3 regions of the Terrabacter sp. NPDC080008 genome follow, and region 3 is predicted to be linked to each of the others. Evidence: riboswitches for the same ligand, from Rfam matches in the RefSeq annotation. Region 3 holds a riboswitch; each other region holds the start of a gene.
The links. Region 3 has a riboswitch for cyclic di-AMP ahead of AB0316_RS05760 (transglycosylase family protein). Riboswitches for the same ligand answer to the same signal wherever they lie in the genome.
Positions count from the first base shown of each region.

Region 1: another riboswitch for cyclic di-AMP. It lies ahead of AB0316_RS14585 (C40 family peptidase); the one in region 3 lies ahead of AB0316_RS05760 (transglycosylase family protein).
Region 2: another riboswitch for cyclic di-AMP. It lies ahead of AB0316_RS02370 (CHAP domain-containing protein); the one in region 3 lies ahead of AB0316_RS05760 (transglycosylase family protein).

Region 1 is NZ_JBFBLC010000004.1:447,693-449,885, reverse strand. It holds gene AB0316_RS14590 (DsbA family oxidoreductase) at 1-79, opposite strand, end outside; gene AB0316_RS14585 (C40 family peptidase) at 179-985, opposite strand; cyclic di-AMP (ydaO/yuaA leader) riboswitch at 988-1,153, opposite strand; gene AB0316_RS14580 (iron dependent repressor, metal binding and dimerization domain protein) at 1,303-1,998, opposite strand; gene AB0316_RS14575 (MFS transporter) at 2,028-2,193, opposite strand, start outside.
Region 2 is NZ_JBFBLC010000001.1:502,744-504,936, forward strand. It holds gene AB0316_RS02370 (CHAP domain-containing protein) at 164-1,057, opposite strand; cyclic di-AMP (ydaO/yuaA leader) riboswitch at 1,061-1,252, opposite strand; gene AB0316_RS02375 (DUF1801 domain-containing protein) at 1,528-1,902, opposite strand; gene AB0316_RS02380 (alpha/beta hydrolase) at 2,025-2,193, opposite strand, start outside.
Region 3 is NZ_JBFBLC010000001.1:1,219,901-1,222,093, forward strand. It holds gene AB0316_RS05755 (serine/threonine-protein kinase) at 1-658, shown strand, start outside; cyclic di-AMP (ydaO/yuaA leader) riboswitch at 997-1,202, shown strand; gene AB0316_RS05760 (transglycosylase family protein) at 1,211-1,912, shown strand; tRNA gene AB0316_RS05765 (tRNA-Thr) at 2,080-2,152, shown strand.

The DNA.
Region 1 (2,193 bases), on a different contig from region 3:
ACGAGTAGGGGCAGACCAGGTCGCTCCAGAGGTCGAGCTCGATGTGGGTCGTGGACTCTGCGGCAGGCTGGACGGTCATCACGTCAGTCAACCACGGGCCACGGGACGAGCCGGGGAACGCGCTGTGCCCCCACCGCGATGCGGTGGGGGCACAGGGCGTGTGTGCGAGAGGCGGCGCTCAGAAGCGGCCGTAGCCGGACGGCGTGGTCCAGATCGAGTGGTTGCCGGTCGTGGTGCCGGGACGCTGCGCGTCGATCATGCGGCCGGGGCTGACGTAGATGCCGACGTGGTAGGCCGGCGAGCCGAAGAAGACCAGGTCACCGGGGCTCGGGCTGCTGACCCGGGTCGCCGCCGCCTGCTGCGCGGACGCCGTGCGCGGGATCGAGATGCCCGCCTGGCGGTAGACGTAGGAGGTGAAGCCCGAGCAGTCGAAGCCGGACGGGGTGGTGCCGCCGTAGACGTACGGGATGCCGAACAGCGACTGGGCGATGCCGACGATGCCGGAGGCGCTGGGGGCGGGAGCCGGAGCGGAGTCCGCAGCCGGGGCGGGGTTCAGGGCAACCCGCTCGGCGGAGCGCGACACCCGCTGCGAGGCGGCCTGGCGGTCCGCGGCGGCCTTGGTCGCAGCCTCCTCGGCGGCCTTCTGCTCGGCGCGCTGGGTCTTCACCGCGATGTCCTCGATGACGACCGGCGCGGCCTTGGCCTGCTTGAGCGCGGGCTTGGCGAAGCCGATGGCCGACAGGGCGTTGCCTGCCGTGAGGGTGCCGGCCGCGGGACCGACGGCGGCCGGGGCCGCCACGACGCTGCTCGATCCGTCGGCGGCGTTCGCCGTGCCGGCGAACGAGGCGACGAGTCCACCGGAGGCGGCCACGATGGCGGCACCCTTGACGGCGGGCTGGGCAGACTCCTTGGCGATCGTCTTCAGCTCCGCGAGCGCGCTGAAGCGACCGGGGGCGCGGTGGCGCCCGGGAACGTTCTGAGCCACGTTTGACCTCTCGACGCCGGCGAGGTGAGCTGTCGGGTTCGGGCTGGAGGTACTAGCCCGGCCTTCGCTCGGACCGATATCGGTCCACGGAGGGCTTCACCCCGAGGACGTCTCACGACGTCCGCAGAAAGTGGTTCCCCCGCTCCTGCCATGCGGTTCGTGCCGAGCCTCGGGTCGATGGCAGGACTAGGCGGTCCGACCCGGGGCACCTGCTCGACGGGGAGAGCAAGTGGGGCCAACCGTACCCAAGCACCCCATCGGTTGTCACGTTCAGGACACGGGAAGTCAAAGACTTTTCCGGGATCGCGTAAACGAGGTCAGGCGGCCTGGCAGAAGACGTGGACCGCGACGTCGTCGGGCAGCGACACCCCGGCGGACGGCTCGCCGCCCTCCCGGACTGCCAGGACGCGGCCTCCCTCGCGCACCACCTCGACCCGCGCGCCGGGCACGACACCGGCGCTGGTCAGCAGCGCGAGCGCCTCGGGATCGACCTGCACCGGCTCGCCGATGCGCCGGATCGTCACGACGGACGGGTCGTCGCCCACGACGGCAGCCAAGGTGCGCAGCCCGGCGAGGAAGTCCTGCTCCTGCTCCACGCCGAGCTCGGCCAGACCCGGGATCGGGTTGCCGTACGGCGACTCGAGGCCCTCCCCGATGAGGCCGAGGATCTTGCGCTCGACCTTCTCGGACATGACGTGCTCCCACCGGCAGGCCTCGTCGTGGGCGTACTCCCACTCGAGGCCGATGACGTCGACGAGGAGGCGCTCGGCGAGGCGGTGCTTGCGCATGACGCGGGTGGCCAGCAGGCGGCCGCGCTCGGACAGCTCCAGGTGACGGTCGCCCGTGACGGCGACGAGGCCGTCGCGCTCCATGCGCGCCACCGTCTGCGACACCGTGGGGCCCGAGTGGCCGAGACGCTCGGCGATGCGGGCGCGGAGGGGCACGATGCCCTCCTCCTCCAGCTCGAAGATGGTGCGGAGGTACATCTCGGTGGTGTCGATCAGGTCGGTCACGGTCATACCCTCTCAGAGTCGGGCAGCGGTCAGAGCCCGCCCGGCGCCGGTGCCCGGGTGGGGTCGTGTCGCGGCACCCAGATGCGCAGCCAGCCGGCCCCGACGAGGGCGCCCGCGCCGAGGACGACCGCGGACGCGCCGAGCGAGAGCACGGCGCTCAGCCCGGACAACGCCAACGGGCCCGCTGCCCTTCCC
Region 2 (2,193 bases), 720 kb from region 3:
TTCCCGATTGCCCCCGGTTGTGGGCTACCTCGCAGGCTGCGCTCGGCTGGCACGCAAGGAGGGAACGCTCGTTGTGAGGCCGTGGATGGGGACGCAGAAGGGGAGGACGCCCGAGGCGTCCTCCCCTTCCCACAGTCGCGTCAGTGCGCGGAACCTGCTGCGCTCACGGAGCGTAGATGAACGACATGCCGCCGCTCAGCGTCACCGTGCGGGTGTCGTAGTTGTACGGACCCGCGGTGGCGTTCATCTCGATGATGGTCACCTTGTTGCCGTTGACGGCGGTGACCCAGCCGACGTGGCCGACGCTCGAGGAGCCGGCGACACCGGGCTGCATGACGATGATCGATCGCGTACGCGGGGTGCTGCTCACGGTGTAGCCCGCGGACCGTGCGCCGGAGGCCCAGGCCATCGCGTTGCCGGTCCAGCCACCGGGGTAGTAGCCCTCGGACTGGTACCACTTGTTGAGGGCGCCCCACGTGCACTGGCCGGCGGTGGCCCAGTTGGAGGAGGCCCGCATGCCCGACGAGGCGCTGGGCGCGGACGCGTTGGCGCTCACCTTGACGGACGAGGTGCTGTTGGTCAGGGTGCGGCGGGTCAGGTCGCGCGAGGCGCGCTGCGTGGCGGCCTGACGGTCGGCAGCGGCCTTGGCTGCCGCAGCCTTCGCAGCGGCGTCGGCACGCTCGGCCTTGACCTGCTCGTCCTCGATGACCTCGGGCTTGGTCTTCTCCACGCGCTGGGCAGCGGTCTGCTGCGTGGCGGGCGCGAAGCCGATCTTGGACAGGGCCGTCGACGGCGCGGGTGCGGCGGTCGTGGCCGGGCCCACCGCGGCGGGAGCCGCCTCGGGGGCGGCGGCGTTGACGCCGGCCGACTTGGCGGCGGACAGGGTGTCGGCGCTCGCCGGGTTGGCGAACCCGGCGACGAGACCGCCGGTGGCGGCCACGAGGGCGCCTGCCTTCAGGGCCGGCTGGGCCGACTCGCGAGCGAGGAGCTTGAGCTCGCTCAGGGGGTTGTGGCGTCCGGGCGCGCGGTGGCGCCCACGGGTGGTGTCGTTGATCACGGCTGTGCCTCTCCGCGCCTACGAAGTTAGCTGTCGGGTTCGGGCGGAAAGGTGCCCGGCCTCCGACCCAGCTGACGAGACTTCGTCGGCGGGGCTGAGGCTTAACCCCAAGGACGTCCGGAGTCGTTGCGCCGGACGCCCGGAGAAACGTGTGGTTCCTCCGCTCCTGTCACAAGGGTTTGGTTCTTCTCGCCAGGTGGTGACAGGACTAGGCGGTCCACCACGCGAGAGCCCGACCTGATGGACGGACTCCCGAAGAGTAGAGGAGTCGATCAGCAAAAGTCACGCCGAGGTAACGGCATGGCGTCCGTTGCGTCACCCTATGTCCAGATTTCCGGCCGGAATCAGCCCTGACCGGGCAGATCGTGAGAGGCAGATCACATCAAGCCTGTGGTCCGGCTGTGGCCGCCCGGGGTAGCGCCTGTGGCTGCTCGGCGACCGAGCACCACCGTCTTGGGGTGGCCGACGGGTCAGCTGTCGGAGCTCTCCGACACGGCGGCACGGCGGGCGAGGCAGAGCCGGGTGATCTCGCCGATCAGCTCGAGCGGCACCGGCCGGCTGACCGGGAAGCGGACGGTGTCCTTGGCCCGGCGGTAGGGGGCGATGGCCTCCTCGAACTCCGGGCTACCGGTGGGCACGGGGTAGAGCCCGACGTGGTTCTTCCAGCCGGCGTAGTAGACGAGCGGCTTGCCGTCGACGGTGAAGGTCGCCATGCCGTAGCTGATCTTCTCGGCCGCGTGCGGGGCCACCTTCTTGATCGCCTTCCTCACCCCGGCGAGCTGCGTCCGCGTGTCTTCGGGGTAGGACGCGATGTAGTCGTCGACTGACGCAAACCTGGGGGCCAATCCTGGTCCTCACTTCGGTGTCGGACCGGTCATGGAGGGGATGAACCGACTGTATTGTGCGAAACGGGCGTCTGCAAAAGGAAAGTGGTCCATTCCGGACACCCGCGGCGGCCCGTCCTCGCTCAGACCTCGAGCCACTCCTCACCGGCGAGGACCCGGCCCACGGGACCGTCCACCTCGCGCCCGAGCAGAGTCGCAGCGGTGAAGTCGGCGGCCAGCCCGTCGAACACCTCATGGCGCCGCAGCATCGCGTGCTTGCCGCCGGTGACGGTGACGTAGCCGACCCGGTCG
Region 3 (2,193 bases):
CCCCAACGGTCCGTGGGACGACGAGGACGGCTGGGAGGACCAGGAGCCCGTCCAGCGCGAGGGGGACCCGCGCATCGGGCTGCCCACTCGCACCGGGCTGCTCGCTGCCGTGGCGGTCGCCTGGGTGGGCACGCTGATGGCGTGGCCCGGGGTGGCGCTCGTCTCGATCGCCATGCTGTCTGCCCTGGCCCGTGCCACCGACCGGTCGGTGACCGCCCTGGTGCTGCGGCGCTACGACTTCGGCCGGCGCCGCAGCGACGTGCCGTTCGCCGTGGTCTCGAGCCCCTGGCACCTCGTCGTCGGTGCGGTCGCGACGGTCGTGGGACTGCTGCTGCCGGTCGCCGTGGCGCTCGCCGGCGTCTTCGCAACAGCGCTGATGCTCGCGGGAGCCCAGGGTGGTGACCTCGGGCCCGGCTCTCCCGCAACGCTGGCCGTCGGTGGCGCCATCGGCCTGCTGATGCTCTGGTGGGGCCCCGGTGGGGCGTCGCTGCGGCGAGGGTCTCGCTCGATGGCGCGGACGATCGTGCCGAGCGGCGTCGCGGGACAGGTCGTCTCGGGTGTGCTCGTGGTCTTCGGCGCGGTGGCGGCGCTGACGGCGCTGCGGCACGGCATGAGCTTCACCTGGACCCCCTTCAGCGCCAGCCCGTTCGGGCGCTGACCGGTCGGACAGGCACGGCCTGCACGGGAGCCCGAGCGGGCTGAGTGGGCCCTTCGATGGCGCGCTCCACGCGTACGCCCCCTGTGTGTCGCTCGTGAGCGGGCCGTGGGCCTCGTGTGGGCGTACCGCATCACCCCAGACCGGTGGGCGACGAAAAGATCACGAAATTGTCTCGACTCGGCTTGTGTGGCGTTGAAACCTCACGTACCGTCAGTGCTCGGCGGCACCCGGCTCTTGGGCCGGAAGGGGGGGATCGACTCGTCGTCCCGTTCCGCTTCGTCGCGTCCGGCTTGGGCCGGCCGCTCCCCACAACTTCACATGGACACCCAAAAATCCGTTCCCTGAGCGCGCCGAGCCTCGCCAGCCAGGGATGTAGCCCACACCCGTGGGCCGGGCGAGGACGGGGGACCCAGTGCGGTCAGAGCACACTCACGCGAAGAAGCGCGAGGTGGCATCTGGCCTGGGGGTGAAGTCGCTTCTGCGACAGGGCACCTGACGCCCCAACCCGACAGCTAACCCCGCAGGCGCACGTCAGGAAGGAAACACCCAACCATGCAGTACCTGTCCAAGCATGCTGCGGCGAAGAAGATCTCTGTGAAGCAGCGCCTTGCGGGCGTCGGCATCGCCGGAGCGGCCACCATCGTCGGGGGCCTCGCCACCGCAGGTTCGGCCAAGGCGTCCTCGGTCTGGGACGCGGTCGCCGCGTGCGAGTCCGGCGGCAACTGGCACATCAACACCGGCAACGGCTTCTACGGCGGCCTGCAGTTCACCAAGAGCACGTGGCTCGGCTACGGCGGCGGCGCCTACGCCTCGCGCGCCGACTTCGCCTCGCGTGACGCGCAGATCGCCGTGGCGCAGCGCGTGCTCGCCGGCCAGGGCCCCGGCGCCTGGCCCGTCTGCTCGGTGCGTGCCGGCCTCAGCCGCTCCAACGGCGGTGCGACCTCGAGCAACATCAGCGTCTCCCGCTCCACGCAGCGTGCGCCGCTGACCACCAAGAAGTCGACCGTCCAGAAGTCGACCGTCAAGAAGTCCGTCAGCAAGAAGAAGACGTACGCCGCCGCCCCGACGGTCACGAACACGGCCAGGAACACCGCCACGGGCCGGCAGATCACCGTCCGCAGCGGCGACACCCTCGGCCAGCTGGCCGAGCGCTACCACGTGCGCGGTGGCTGGAAGACGCTGTGGAAGGCGAACGGGGCCCGGGTCACCAACCCGAACCTCATCTTCGTCGGCCAGGTGCTCCGCCTTCCCTGACCTGCTGGTAGAACTGAGCCGGACGGCCCCGCGCGACCAACCCCTGGGTTGCGCGGGGCCGTTCTTCTGTCCCCGGCCGGCCCGCGCCCGCCGGCGGCCGTCGTTTGGGCGTATGCCGCGGGGCTCCGTTACGCTTTCGCCCGTCCGCAGGCTCGTGCCGCGGGCGTGCTGGCGTGGCGCAATCGGTAGCGCACCTGTCTTGTAAACAGGGGGTTAGGGGTTCGAGTCCCCTCGCCAGCTCTCTGACCAGCACAAACATGCAGGAAGGTCTCCTGCTCGCC